Regions from separate parts of the Serratia symbiotica genome, predicted to be linked through region 1. Evidence: predicted binding sites of a transcription regulator. Region 1 holds the regulator's gene; the other holds the start of a gene.
The links. The regulator PhoB, encoded in region 1, activates phosphate uptake and scavenging genes when phosphate is short. The targets are predictions, from matches to a motif close to CTGTCATAAAACTGNCNNAT.
Positions count from the first base shown of each region.

Region 2: a site for PhoB is predicted at 5,391-5,410, ahead of pstS (phosphate ABC transporter substrate-binding protein PstS). Genes of this name have one in related genera too.

Region 1 is NZ_CP050855.1:693,306-700,728, forward strand. Features, by position in the region: one part of gene SYMBAF_RS03515 (IS3 family transposase) at 362-1,242, opposite strand; one part of gene SYMBAF_RS03515 (IS3 family transposase) at 1,242-1,554, opposite strand; gene SYMBAF_RS03520 (hypothetical protein) at 2,056-2,724, shown strand; gene phoB (phosphate response regulator transcription factor PhoB) at 3,342-4,031, shown strand; gene phoR (phosphate regulon sensor histidine kinase PhoR) at 4,056-5,372, shown strand; gene brnQ (branched-chain amino acid transport system II carrier protein) at 5,908-7,224, shown strand; gene proY (proline-specific permease ProY) at 7,297-7,423, shown strand, end outside.
Region 2 is NZ_CP050855.1:3,145,855-3,153,277, reverse strand. Features, by position in the region: gene recG (ATP-dependent DNA helicase RecG) at 1-54, opposite strand, end outside; gene trmH (tRNA (guanosine(18)-2'-O)-methyltransferase TrmH) at 51-746, opposite strand; gene spoT (bifunctional GTP diphosphokinase/guanosine-3',5'-bis pyrophosphate 3'-pyrophosphohydrolase) at 752-2,866, opposite strand; gene rpoZ (DNA-directed RNA polymerase subunit omega) at 2,885-3,160, opposite strand; gene gmk (guanylate kinase) at 3,215-3,838, opposite strand; gene SYMBAF_RS15590 (trimeric intracellular cation channel family protein) at 4,057-4,674, opposite strand; gene pstS (phosphate ABC transporter substrate-binding protein PstS) at 5,518-6,558, shown strand; gene pstC (phosphate ABC transporter permease PstC) at 6,857-7,423, shown strand, end outside.

The DNA of each region.
Region 1 (7,423 bases):
GATGCATTTAGTTTCTTGGAACCTATCCCATTAGGTTATTTTATTTGCCATTTTGACCTTGGGCAGTGCTCATCCTCCTCACGGACTCCCTGTACACTGTGGTGGTTGCGCGCTGTCGGTGTCCAACAATGTACGCCTACTGGGATAGGCTCTTAGTTACTGGCTTATTTTCCTCAGTTCGGTAAATCATCTAACAGCAAATATGGCATTAATCGACACAGGTGAAAGAAGCTGGGTGGAAATAAATACATCCATACCGGATAGCCGACAATACTTCGCTGCATACAGAGGGAAAATAGCACCCACGATATGCTGAAGAGGATCAATGAATGTGGAGTTGCCCCTGCTAAAACGGACACAGTTAATTAACCGCTAATACGGCTTCACGGTATTCGCGTGGGGATCTCATTTTCAGCCCCTTATGCGGATGCCAGTTGTTATAATCTGCCATCCACTCAGCCAGCTTTTCCAGCATTGATGCCGCATCCGGCAGATCATTTATGTAGACATAATCCCGCTTGAATGTCTTCACGAACGATTCTGCCATGCCGCTACTTTCCGGGCTGCGCACCGGTGTTGTGCATACGATGAACCCCAGTGACCTGGCGAACGTACGCGTAGCATCAGCTATGTAGTAGCTGCCGTTATCCGTCAGCCATTGTATCGGATGGGGAACCTTCAGCGTGTTTCCGAACCGTTTTTCCAGATTTTCTGTCAGCAGATCCTGCACTATTTCGCTGCTGATACCCCCGGTGGTGGCACTCCAACTGATGGCTTCGCGATCGCAGCAGTCCAGACTGAACACCACCCGTACCACTTCACGGTTCCACCAGCGGATTTCAAAGCCGTCAGACCACCACCGGGTATCCGGTTTCAGCGTGATCACGTTGCCTGTATGGTTTCGGTGTTTTTTCTCATACCCCGACTTTGCCAGTCGCAGCTTATTGAGTTTCATGATCCGGTATAGCCGTTTGGGATTTACCCGGCGACGTGCCTCCTTCAACTCCCGGTTCAGATGTGCAGTCACCCTCCGATAGCCGTTGGTTGCACGTCGGCTGCATATCTGACGGATGAATGACAGCAACGCCTCCTCGGCTTCTTTACTGTAACGCACAGTGCGTGGCTGTCGCAGCCCACTCAGGCGTTCATAAAGGTTAGACCGTGACACCTTCAGTACCTGCGTTATTCGGATGAGCGGATATCGTCCGGGGGCAGCAATGGCATACGCGATATCAACTTTTTTGACTGCGCTATCTCCAGCGCATCGCGAAGGATTTCGGCTTCCATGGTTTTGCGGCCCAGCATCTGCTCACGCTGTTTTACCTTTTTCTCCAGGGCCTTAATTTCAGAGACACTGACAACTTCATCGCCAGCGGCGATCGCAGATTGACCACCATCATTCATAAGTCGTTTCCCTTTAAAAAGCAGACTGGGGGTAATGTCATATTGCCGGGCAACCAGAGAAACGGAATAGTCGGGCTGCATGGACAGCGCAACAAAACGGCTCTTCTCTTCTGCTCGCCAGTGGGCACTTCGATTCCTTGCACAAGACACTCCTTAAACATCGGCCTATGCCTAAGTCTTATTGATGAAGTGTCCGGTTTAAACGGGGCTACTACAGAATGCAACCTGAGTATGCCAAAAGCAGGCAGCGCCAACAAAATTATCGCCTAACGTTGCCAATTTGCGAAGTGTCGAACGATAAACCTGGCATATCTCTTAAAATATGTTTTACTCATTAAGTCATCACTAACGAAAGAATAAATGCAGGGTTATTAAATGCAGGAGTAAATGTAGGAGTAAATACCATTCTCCAAAAAATCATTAAAACACTCCCCTCTATCCCATGGCCATCTACCACATCAGATGAATGCAAATAGCATAATAGTGGTCATGGCTCATTGAATTCGCAGATAAGTGCCACATCAGCATGAATGAGCGGTGACGAGGTTACCCTGCGTGGCATGATATTCAACCCATTATAGACATCACACCTTATTCACCACCATGCCCTGTGCTTAATAAAGCCTAAAAAAATCATCTGAAAAATATTGATTGGGGGCTTTAGTTGATATTTATTTCCCATTAATCTTGGAGTTAAATTTTATGGTATCGTCAACATCTTCTGATCCATCTCTTTCGTTACAGACTGCTTCTTCAAAAACAGAAAGCGAAAGTGGCCCACCTCTGCCGCTGGCAGACAATATCGCATCATGTATGAATACCGCTGAACCCCTAGGGTTTTATGACTGTCAGGGTACTGAGAATGAGATAAATGTAAGGTGGTCATCACATTTATCAAATGATGGCATGCTGGACTTTATTTGGTGCCCGCACGTTAACTTAAGTAGATTTTCTTGCTCTTCGTCTGATTCTGAATATTTCCCCGAAAGTGGGAGTTCTGCGGTCTTCATGCATTCAAACGGACGTGATTTAATCATTAAAAACAAAAAAATATCGCCAGAATCATTTTCTGATTATATCACTAGGCTAGATGGTTATAATGATTCTGATAATAGCTCCCCGCTGATTCTGGCAGCTTGTAAAGCAGGGAGTGACGATGCAGATGGCTCTATTGCACAGAAATTAGCTAACGCAATAGGTAGAACGATAGTAGCGTCGCCTGGCATGATCCGTGCCGAAGCTAACGATGAAAAAACCCACATAATAAAAATATGTAGCGATCAGCCTTTTTTGGCTTTTACGCCTTCAAATATTGTCTGAGGGGTAAATTATTTTCCCTTGATGTCAATGTAGGCTCCCCATTAACGGGTCGTGTTGGGATTGGCGAAAATACGCATTTTTGTGCTGTCGTTGATAAAGTTTTTCTTCAATTTTCCGGTTCACCGCGCTCCGGTCACGAGCTCTGGCTTGCCATAGGGCATATCACTCAGAACCTATTCCATTAGGTTCTAAGCATTCTTAATTATAACGACGAACCATCAAGGCTTTATTTGTCCTGAATAGAACCCCAGCCCAATGATCAATGTGTTTCGCAGAGGGAGTATCATTCACTCTCTTGGCATCTCAATTCAGATGAGGTGCGTGTTCAAACCATGGCGGTCACTCAGGGGAGAGGTGAACGGGTGCGCGGTAGAGCGATACAGAGTGTATGTTGTAGGTTTGGGGCTGTGCTCCTCCTCTAGGGTTCGCTTGGTACGCTGGCACCATTTGCGTTCCCATGCGGGATCGCCGGTGTCTTGGTATTCATCAGCAGGCCGCCGAGAAACCTCGGTTTTCTGAAGCGCTGGGGAGCAGTCAAAAAAATGTCACAAAATTGACGCATAATGGCGCAGCATAGCCTAATAATAGAGATCGTTAACACATTGGCAGGATTGATCATGGCAAGACGCATACTGGTGGTGGAAGACGAAGCGCCGATCCGTGAAATGGTGTGCTTGGTGCTGGAACAGAATGGTTACCAACCGATGGAAGCTGAAGACTATGGCAGTGCGGTGATGCGCCTGTCTGAGCCATTCCCTGATGTGGTGTTGCTCGATTGGATGCTACCCGGCGGTTCTGGTATTCAGTTTATCAAACATATGAAACGTGAAGCGCTAACCCGCGATATTCCTGTGATGATGTTAACTGCGCGCGGTGAAGAAGAAGATCGGGTACGCGGGCTGGAAGTGGGGGCAGATGATTATATCACCAAGCCGTTTTCGCCCAAGGAATTGGTGGCGCGCATCAAGGCGGTAATGCGCCGCATTTCCCCCATGGCAGTAGAAGAGGTGATTGAAATGCAGGGGTTGAGTCTCGACCCCGCCTCACACCGCGTGATAGCTAACGATCAGGCGTTGAATATGGGGCCAACGGAGTTCAAGCTGCTGCATTTTTTTATGACCCACCTGGAGCGTGTCTATAGCCGCGAACAATTGCTGAATCAGGTATGGGGCACTAACGTTTATGTGGAAGACCGCACTGTTGACGTGCATATCCGTCGGCTTCGTAAGGCGCTAGAGACCAGCGGTCATGATAAAATGGTGCAAACTATTCGGGGTGCCGGCTATCGGTTCTCAACGCGTTATTGATGGCACTGCGCTGGAGAATATGTCGTGTTAGACCGCCTGTCCTGGAAGAGGCTCGCTCTTGAGCTGGTTCTTTTCTGTCTGCCAGCATTGCTGCTGGGGGTGATTATCGGTTATCTGTCTTGGTTGCTGCTGGTGTCTGTACTGGCTGCGCTGGCATGGAATTTTTACAACCAACATAAACTTTCTCACTGGCTGTGGGTTGACCGCAGCATGACGCCACCAGCCGGGCGCTGGAATTGGCAACCGCTGTTCTATGGGCTGTACCAAATGCAGCAGCGTAATCGCCGCCGCCGCCGTGAACTGGCTTTACTGATCAAACGCTTTCGTAGCGGGGCTGAGTCGCTGCCCGATGCGGTGGTGATAACCACCGTCGAAGGTAACATCTTCTGGTGCAACGGGTTGGCGCAGCATCTGCTCGGCTTTCGCTGGCCGGAAGACAATGGTCAACACATCCTCAATCTGTTGCGTTATCCGCAGTTCAGCCACTATTTGCAGCAGCAGGCATTTTCACATCCGCTGACGTTGCAACTGAATAACGAACACCATGTTGAGTTCCGTGTGATGCCCTATGCCGAAGGCCAGTTGCTGATAGTAGCGCGTGATGTGAGCCAAATGCGCCAGTTGGAGAATGTACGACGCAACTTCTTCGCCAATGTCAGCCATGAGTTGCGCACGCCACTGACGGTATTGCAGGGGTATCTGGAAATGATGAGCAACGAATCGCTAGATGCTGCACTGTGCGCTAAGGCGCTGGATACCATGCAGGAGCAGGCTCGGCGTATGGACGGGCTGGTCACGCAATTACTAACGTTGTCGCGCATTGAGGCAACCCCCAATGTGAAAATGAATGAATGGGTGGATATTCCGCTGATGCTACGGGTGCTACAGCGCGAGGCGCAGTCGCTGAGCGGCGGCAAGCACGCAATGATCTTCCGGGTGAATGAGCAGCTCAAGGTATTCGGCAATCAAGAGCAGTTGCGCAGTGCGGTATCGAACCTGGTGTACAACGCCATCACCCATACCCCGGCGGGGACGAATATTGCCGTGAGCTGGCAGCAGACGCCGCACGGCGCGCAGTTCCAGATCGATGATAACGGGCCGGGCATCGCCGCTGAGCATCTCCCGCGCCTGACCGAACGGTTTTACCGTGTTGACCCGGCACGTTCGCGCCAGACCGGCGGCAGCGGACTGGGGCTGGCGATCGTCAAGCATGCGCTCAGCCATCACCATGCACGGTTGGAGATTTATAGCGAGCTGGGGATGGGGACACGGTTTATTTTTACCTTGCCTAACCGGTTGGCTGTTCCCGCTGATTTATCAGAAAAGGCGGCGAAAAATTAACGCGTAAGAGACCGGCATGAGTCGAATTTTCCGTGGGCTGGTCTCTGCATTGCTTGCGTTATCCCGGAGCAGCGTGCTGTAGGCTTCTAGTTTTACGAGGGGCTAAGCAAGAAAGAGCACAAATCATGTAGTGTATATTTATTGATATCTAACATGATCGACTGGTTGGTGAATGCCATTTAGATGATAACTCTGCTTTTTACCCTGCGCCTTGCCTTTGAGCGCTATAAAAGTTTACCTTATTGCCTGTTGCTGGATTAGATCTCCGCTTTATACCCAAAATAATTTGAGTTGCAGGAAGACGGCGCAAAGCAGCAAGCGCATGCAACTTGAAGTATTACGAGGATATAAAATCCTGAAACCTTACCCATAACCCTTAGTGGTGACTGTCGAAATAAGGGTAAAACGTCCGGCGTCACGCGTTTTTTGCTCTTATTTTATCCTGATGATGAAACGGCAATCTGGCAACTGGGTGAGCATATTGTCACTGGACTATCGGACATTTTTTTCATTTTAATAGGCAGCACGGCATCGTATGAGTCATCGTTTAACATCAAAAGATATTCTGGCATTGGGTTTCATGACCTTTGCTTTATTCGTCGGCGCTGGGAACATCATTTTCCCGCCAATGGTTGGTCTGCAATCCGGCGAACACGTCTGGATCGCTGCGCTCGGGTTCCTGATCACCGCCGTGGGGTTACCGGTCATTACCGTGATTGCGTTGGCGCGCGTCGGCGGCGGTATTGACGCGCTAAGCACGCCGATTGGCCGCAGTGCTGGCCTGTTGCTGGCGACCCTCTGCTATTTGGCGGTAGGCCCATTGTTCGCCACCCCGCGCACCGCCACCGTATCCTTTGAAGTGGGTATTGCCCCGCTGATCGGTCATGGTGACATGCCCCTGTTTCTCTACAGCCTGGTGTACTTTGCGCTGGTGATCGGCATTTCCTTGTATCCAAACCGCCTGATCGACACCGTTGGTCATGTGTTGGCACCGCTAAAAATTGTGGCGCTGGCTGTTCTGGGTATCGCCGCGCTGCTGTGGCCAGTGGGTACGCCGATCTCAGCAACTAACACTTATCAGACGATGGCTTTCTCCTCTGGCTTTGTTAACGGCTATCTAACCATGGACACCTTGGGTGCGCTGGTGTTTGGCATCGTCATCGTCAACGCCGCGCGTTCTCGCGGCGTAAAAGACACTGGCCTGCTGACGCGTTACACCATCCTGGCCGGATTGATCGCTGGTGTAGGTCTGACGCTGGTTTACCTGAGCCTGTTCAAACTGGGGTCGGGTAGCGGCGTATTAGTGCCTGAGGCCACCAACGGTGCGGTGATCCTGCATGCCTACGTGCAGAATACCTTCGGCAACTTAGGCAGCTTCTTCTTGGCAGCATTGATCTTTATCGCTTGTATAGTGACTGCGGTAGGTCTGACTTGTGCCTGCGCCGAGTTCTTCGCCCAATATCTGCCGTTCTCCTACAAAACGCTGGTATTTATCTTAGGCTTGTTCTCGATGGTGGTATCCAATCTGGGCCTGAGCCACCTGATCCAAATCTCCATCCCAGTGCTGACGGCGATTTACCCACCGTGCATTGTGCTGGTGCTGCTGAGCTTCACTTTGGGCTGGTGGAACAACGCGCCGCGCATTATAGCGATGGTGATGCTGATCAGCTTGTTGTTTGGTATCCTTGATGCAGTGAAGGCGTCCAGCCTCCAACACCTGCTGCCGACGTGGGCCCATCACCTGCCGCTGGCGGAGCAAGGGCTGGCCTGGTTGCTGCCTTCACTATTGATGTTAGTGCTGGTAGCGATTTATGATCGGGTGTGTACGCGTGAAAAAGTGACCACGTGCTAATAAACCCCCGGTTTAATCGAGGGCCACGGACTGATCCGTGGCTTTTTATGTTCCAAAATTATGGGTCATTTTATGCAACAACAGCCACCCCCCCCCTCTCCCGCCAATAAGTTGAAACCTGGTCTTAATGCGCGTCATATCCGCTTTATGGCGCTGGGTTCGGCTATTGGCACCGGGTTGTTCTACGGATCGGCGGACG
Region 2 (7,423 bases), 900 kb from region 1:
ACCAATCCCAGAAAGCGTGGTGAGCGGTACAGCATTCAGTAGGCGGCCTTTCATTGACGCACCGTTGCTTGCATGGCCGCCCACCATTCGGTCTCAGCAACCACCTGGCCCCGGTCATCAATATGCGGTCTCGGCAACCCTTTGCGTTTGGCTACGTTGGCCAGCACGGGATAGCCGCCTTCAAATAGCAAGCGCTGCTGTTCTTCTTCGTCCAGCATGCTGCGATCGCGGTGGTACAGGCCAGCGTTTTGCCGCTGGCGCTGCGCTTCATACATGATCAAGGCCGAAGCCACGGAAACGTTGAGTGATTGCACCATACCGATCATCGGAATGATAATGTCCTGATCGGCCAGCGCTAGTGCTTCATCGGTCATCCCCGTTTTTTCCTGGCCGAGTAGCACGCAGGTTGGGCGGGTGTAATCCACCTCGCGGAAATCGACCGCGCGGGAAGAAAGGTGGGTTGCCAGCACTTGCATGCCTTGGGTTTTCAGATGGTTCACGGCGTCAGAGATGGTGTGGTGGGTTTTGACGTTGACCCAATTGTTGCTACCAGCGGCGCAGGAAACCAGCGTGCGCATGCGTGTGGTTGACCACACGGCATGCACTTGATGTACGCCAACGGCATCGGCGGTGCGGATAATAGCGGAGACGTTATGTGGCTTGAGTACTTGCTCCAGACAGACCGTCAGATCTGGCTGCCGGGTAGCAAGTATTTCACTAATCCGCGCATAGCGTTCAGGACTCATAAGCGCTAGTTTCGGTTGCGGTTAACTTTGATCACATCTGGCATGATACGGATTTTACGCATAATGTTTGCCAAATGGATGCGATCACGGGTGGTCAAACGGATAAAGATGCTATAAACTCGGCCATCTTTTTCTTCGGTATTCAGGTTCTGTATATTAGACTTGGCCGCGTTGATGACAGCCGTCAGGTTGGCTAGCGCCCCCTGATGGTTAAACATATCCACTTTGATCTCAGCGATGAATTCCTGCTCAATCTCTTTATCCCACTCGACCGCCATGAATTTCTCAGGCTCTTTTTGGTAGCCTCGGATATTACGGCAGGACTCATGGTGGATCACCAGCCCTTTGCCTGGGCTGACGTGGGCGATAATCGGGTCGCCGGGAATGGGGCGGCAGCATTTGGCGAAGGTGATAAGTACACCGTCTGCGCCTTTGATAGCCAGGTTGCGCACGCCGGGGGAGGTGCTGCCCAGACTGGATTGATCGCCTTGTAGGTTTTTGGCCACCACCACGCTCATGGCATTGCCGAGGCCGATTTCCGCTAGTAAGTCGTCCAATGTCGCCAGCTTCATGCGTTCCAGCTCGTGCTGGATATTTTCCTGCGGGATCTCGGCCAGCTTACGGCTGCCGCTCAACGCATGGTTCAGCAGACGACGGCCGAGGCTGACAGAATCGTCGCGTTTGAGGTTTTTTAGCATCTGGCGGATTTTTGCGCGTGCTTTCGAGCTAACGACAAAATTCAGCCAGGCGGCATTTGGCCGTGCGCCCGGAGCGGTGATGATCTCCACCGTCTGCCCGCTGGTCAGCGACTGCGATAACGGGTACGGCTGGCGATCGACGCGTGCGCCAACGCAGGCATGGCCTATATCAGTGTGCACCGCAAAGGCGAAATCAACTGGCGTGGCCCCCGCAGGCAACTCGACGATGCGGCCTTCTGGGGTGAAAACGTAAATCTCATCCGGGAATAGATCGGATTTTACGCTCTCGATAAATTCAAATGAGCTGCCAGCGCTTTGCTGTAGCTCCAGCAGGCTCTGCATCCAGCGCTGTGCGCGGATCTGTGCGGTGGTGCCGGTTTCGCCCTGTTCTTTTTCTTTATAAGCCCAATGCGCGGCGACCCCCATCTCGGCCATCTGATCCATGTCTTCAGTGCGGATCTGTACCTCAACCGGCACGCCATGCGGGCCGATCAGTGATGTATGCAGCGATTGATAGCCGTTGGCCTTGGGAATAGCGATATAGTCCTTGACCCGCCCCGGACGCGGTTTATACAGGTTATGAACTTGGCCGAGCACCCGGTAGCAGGTATCCACTTCTTTCACAATTACCCGAAACGCGTAGATATCCATAATCGAATGGAAACGCTGTTCTTTGAGATGCATCTTGAGGTAGATGGAGTAGAGGTGTTTTTCCCGTCCACTGACGCGGCAGGGAATGTCGGCTTCGGTCAACCGTCCTTCGATCTCGCAGAGAATTTTCTGGATCATCTCCTTACGGTTGCCGCGTGCGGCTTTTACCACTTCCTTGATCACGCGGTAGCGGTTAGGGTATAGCGCCTCAAAGCCTAGCTCTTCCAGCTCGGTTTTTAGGTGGTGAATACCCAAGCGGTGGGCTAACGGGCTGTAGATTTCCAAGGTTTCACGCGCGATGCGCCGCCGTTTGTCGGGACGCAGCGAGCCAAGAGTGCGCATATTGTGCGTGCGGTCAGCCAGCTTGATCAGCACAACGCGGATATCCTCCACCATCGCCATGATCATTTTGCGGAAGTTTTCCGCCTGTGCTTCTTTTTTGTCCTGAAACTTCAGCTTGTCGAGCTTGGATACACCTTCAACCAGTTCGGCGACGCATTTGCCAAACAGCTGTTCCATATCTTGGTAGGTGGCTGGGGTGTCTTCGATGACATCATGCAGCAGGGCGGCCATTAGCGTCTCATGATCAAGACGCATCTCCGCCAGAATACAAGCCACGGCAACCGGGTGGGTAATGTAAGGTTCACCGCTGGAACGTGTCTGCCCCTCGTGAGCATCACGTGCAACGAGGTAGGCCTGTTTGAGGCGCTTAATCTGCTCCTCAGGCAGGTAACGTTGAGTTAGCAGTTTTAGGCTTTCAAACAGATACAAGACAGACTCGCAGTCTAATTAACGACGGCCTTCAGCAATCGCGGTAACCGCCTGAATTTCAGCGGCTTCCTGCTCTTGCTGCTCCTGACGCTCACGCACATCAAGGATCTGGCTGGTGATCAAGCCTTCTTCGATTTCACGCAGCGCGATAACGGTGTACTTATCGTTCTCTTCTGGAACCAATGCATCTTTGCCGCCGGTCTGGATTTGACGCGCCCGACGAGCAGCGACCAACACCAGGTCAAAACGGTTACCAATTTTTTCTACAGCGTCTTGAACAGTTACACGTGCCATATTTGTGCTACTCCACAGGTGACGAAAAGACGGGGCATAATACTGAAACTGCTTTCAGTCTGCCAATAGTTTGCTGATTAAAGCGTCATGCCGCAGTAATTGACGGCTTGAACGCAGACGTTCGGCGCGAATAATGGTTTTCAGATCGGACAGCGCCAGATCAAAATCATCGTTCACGATTAAATAATCGTACTCCGCGTAGTGCATCATTTCGGCCACAGCCTGAGCCATACGTTTGGCGATCACCTCTTCGGCATCCTGCCCCCGGCCGCGCAGGCGGCGGTCCAGTTCTTCCTTTGATGGCGGCAGAATAAAGATGCTGCGTGCCTGTGGCATTTGGGCGCGGATTTGTTGCGCACCCTGCCAATCGATATCTAGAAAGACGTCTACGCCAGTCGATAACACCTGCTTAATGGTGGCGCGCGAGGTACCATAATAGTTGCCGAACACTTCGGCGTACTCAAGAAACGCATCCTGCTCAATCATCTGACGGAATTCATCTTTTGAGACGAAGAAATAATGCTCGCCATGATGTTCACCTGGGCGGCTGGCGCGGGTGGTGTGCGAAACCGAAACTTGTGTGTCGTACAGCGGTTGCGTCTTTAACAAAGCCTGAATCAGACTTGATTTACCTGCGCCACTGGGTGCAGAGACAATATAAAGCGTGCCTTGAGCCATGATGATGTTCGTTGATAGCGGTTGGTATGCCAGTAATAGCGATGCGTATTTTCTCTACGCAGTATACACAGCTAACGTGGCGGATACAGCGCTAGTACGCATTTTGCCCGTGGCTGGAGGGTGAAAAAACATCAGAATGGCGGATTTACGTGGCGAATTAGCAAATTCTTGCGGTTTTTCACCACCAAGCGGCACTTTTTGCGTGCCGCGCCACAGGATCAGTGATCTGGATGTGGGTAGTTGAAGATCGGCAGGCCAAGGCGGAAACGCAGGGCGATCAGGCGTGCGCTTAGCCCGGCGACCAAGGTGATCCCCACCACCAGGTTATGCGGCAGGCTGAGATGTTGCAGGCCGATATACAGCCAGGCAGCAGCGAAGGAGATACCAGCGTAAATTTCCTTTTGGAACACCAGCGGGATGCGGTTACAGAACATATCGCGCAACACGCCGCCGAAAACGCCGGTGATCACGGCGGCAATTGCGGCGATAATCGCGCTGTGCCCCATATCCAGCGAGACTTGCGCGCCGATGATGGAAAACACGACCAGGCCGATGGCATCCAACACCAGGAACAGGCGGCGTAAGTGGCGCATCAGTGGTGCCACCCAAGTGGTGATTATCGCCGCAATGGCGACAATCACCACATATTCTGGATGTTTGACCCAGCCAAGCGGGAAATGTCCGAGTAGCATATCGCGCACCGATCCACCGCCGATCGCTGTGACTGAAGCGATGATAATCACGCCAAACATGTCCATTTGGCGGCGGCCAGCCGCCAGCGCGCCGGTCATGGCTTCAGCAGTAATACCGATAATATAAAGAACGCTAAGAAACATAAGGTTTTCACTGGGTGGCAAAGATAAGCATCATGGCTAGCAGGATAATCTCCCCCGGGGTGCCGCGCCACATGAATTTTTACCAATAGAATTTTCAGATGAGTTCAACCAATTTATCTATGTGTTTTATATCGGTTGTCTGCCTTTTTTAACCTTGCTGTGTGGATGGAAGCATGAACTCATGCCCAGAGGGCTTTGGGTATCTTGGTCAGAACCGGTAGTGGATGGCGTCTTGTAAAAAGTAATCATCGCCCGCCTGGTGAGGGGCTGATTAGCGGATGTACCATTCACTGAGCAAAGTATGTGGTTATTGGGATGATCATCGGCAGTGTAAATGCCATCCACCCAACCGTGGGAACCTGGGCAATTATTGCCCGATATTGCGCCGACACTGCAGCAATGCCGGGAATAGTTGTAACTGGCCTAATATTCGCCCGCGCTGGCTTTATAATCTACTGTGGCATATCTGACAGCGATAGCGCTGGTATTTAGCCTTGCCCAGTCCATGCTTTTTAACCGACTCAATCTGTCCACAAAACGGGCGTTTTACGTCAACTTTGACCATCAGATGCTCTCTGTATAGGAGCAATTTTACAACATGATCAACATATTGAATACATGACCGAATTATTTAGGATATAACTCAGGGTGCCACGGTATTTATTTTGCATGTGAAATAGATTTCTAATCAAAGTGTTAAGTGTACCACTGCCTCGCCGTCACATAATTGTCATATTTAGTACATTTTATTGTCACTAAACTGTCCTAGGTTTCTCCCACTGCAATCACTATGCTGATTAGAACGATGCGATGTCGATTTTAATTATCCTATTAGGAAAATTTATGAAACTAATGCGTACTACTGTCGCCAGTATTGTGGCAGTGATTTGCTCCTTAACCGCTGTGTCCACGTTCGCTGCTGCCAGCCTGACTGGTGCAGGTGCGACATTTCCCGCTCCGGTTTACGCCAAATGGGCCGATTCCTATCAGAAAGAAACAGGCAACAAAGTGAACTATCAGGGGATCGGTTCCTCTGGCGGTATAAAGCAAATCGTTGCTCACACCATCGACTTCGGCGCTTCCGATGGCCCATTGTCTGACGACCAGCTAGCGGCTGACGGACTGTTCCAATTCCCAACAGTGATCGGCGGTGTGGTGCTGGCGGTCAATATCCCAGGCATTAAACCCGGCGAGCTAACTTTGGACGGTAAAACCTTGGGCGATATCTACCTGGGCAACGTCAAAAAATGGAATGACCCGGTGATCACTAAGCTGAACCCAGGTGTGAAGCTGCCTGATCAACATATCGCCGTGGTGCGCCGCGCTGACGGTTCTGGCACTTCTTTCGTCTTCACCCGCTACCTGGCCAAAGCTAACGCACAGTGGAAAGAGAAAATCGGCGATGGCGCTACCGTTAACTGGCCAACCGGCTTGGGTGGCAAAGGCAACGATGGCATTGCTGCCTTCGTACAGCGTCTGCCTGGCTCCATTGGCTACGTGGAATATGCCTACGCCAAGCAAAACAACCTGGCATACACCAAGCTGATCTCTGCTGATGGCAAGCCGGTGAGTCCCACCCAGGAGAGCTTCAGCGCCGCCGCTAAAGGCGTGGATTGGAGCAAGACTTTTGCTCAGGATCTGACTAACCAGAAAGGCGACGATGCGTGGCCAATCACCTCTACTACCTTTATCCTGATGCATAAACAGCAGAAGAACTTTGCTCAGGGTGCCGAAGTACTCAAGTTCTTCGACTGGGCGTATAAAATCGGTGAAAAACAAGCTAACGATCTGGATTATGCCACTTTGCCAAAAGGCGTGGTTGAGCAAGTACGCGCCGCGTGGAAAGACAACATAAAAGACAGTTCCGGTAAACCCCTGTACTAAGCAGTGTCCGGCAATGGCCCGTGAGTGTCGCTGGCGGTCATTTGAACGCGCAGCAAGGGGTGGGCCGCGAGATAGTGGGCCAAATAAACGGCTTGTCACCGAGGGGCGCGTTCAAATAGATCCAATCCTTCGGATCGCGGCCTAAAGGCCGGTCTCCGCGTTGTCGGGTTTGTACACCCTCCGCGCCTCGATTATAGGCTTTTGCGATTGCGACGTTGCCACGGTCAATGCGCGGACACAGCCTAACAATGCCGGTGCGTGTCTCACTTCGTTTTTCAGGGTTCAAAGAGAGTAATCTATGGCTGAGTATAAGCCGACCATTAAAGCACCGAGTAAAAAGGGTGACGTCATCTTCAGCGTGCTGGTTCGACTGGCGGCGCTGATCACCCTATTGTTGCTGAGCGGCATTATTGTTTCGCTGATTTTTGCCTCATTGCCGAGCATGCAGAAATTCGGCTTCGCTTTCCTGTGGAGTAAAGAGTGGGACGCGCCCGCCGAGCGGTTTGGTGCGCTGGTGCCGATCTACGGTACTCTGGTCACCTCGCTGATTGCGCTGATTATTGCGGTGCCAGTGAGTTTTGGCATCGCACTGTTCCTGACCGAACTGGCACCCAACTGGCTGAAACGCCCATTGGGCATCGCCATTGAGCTGCTGGCGGCGATCCCAAGCATCGTGTACGGCATGTGGGGCTTGTTGGTGTTCGCCCCGCTGTTTGCCGAGTACTTCCAGACGCCGTTAGGCGAGGTGTTGTCCGGCATCCCGTTCGTTGGTGAGCTGTTCTCCGGCCCAGCATTTGGCATCGGCATTTTGGCTGCTAGCGTGATACTGGCCATCATGATTATTCCCTACATCGCTGCCGTTATG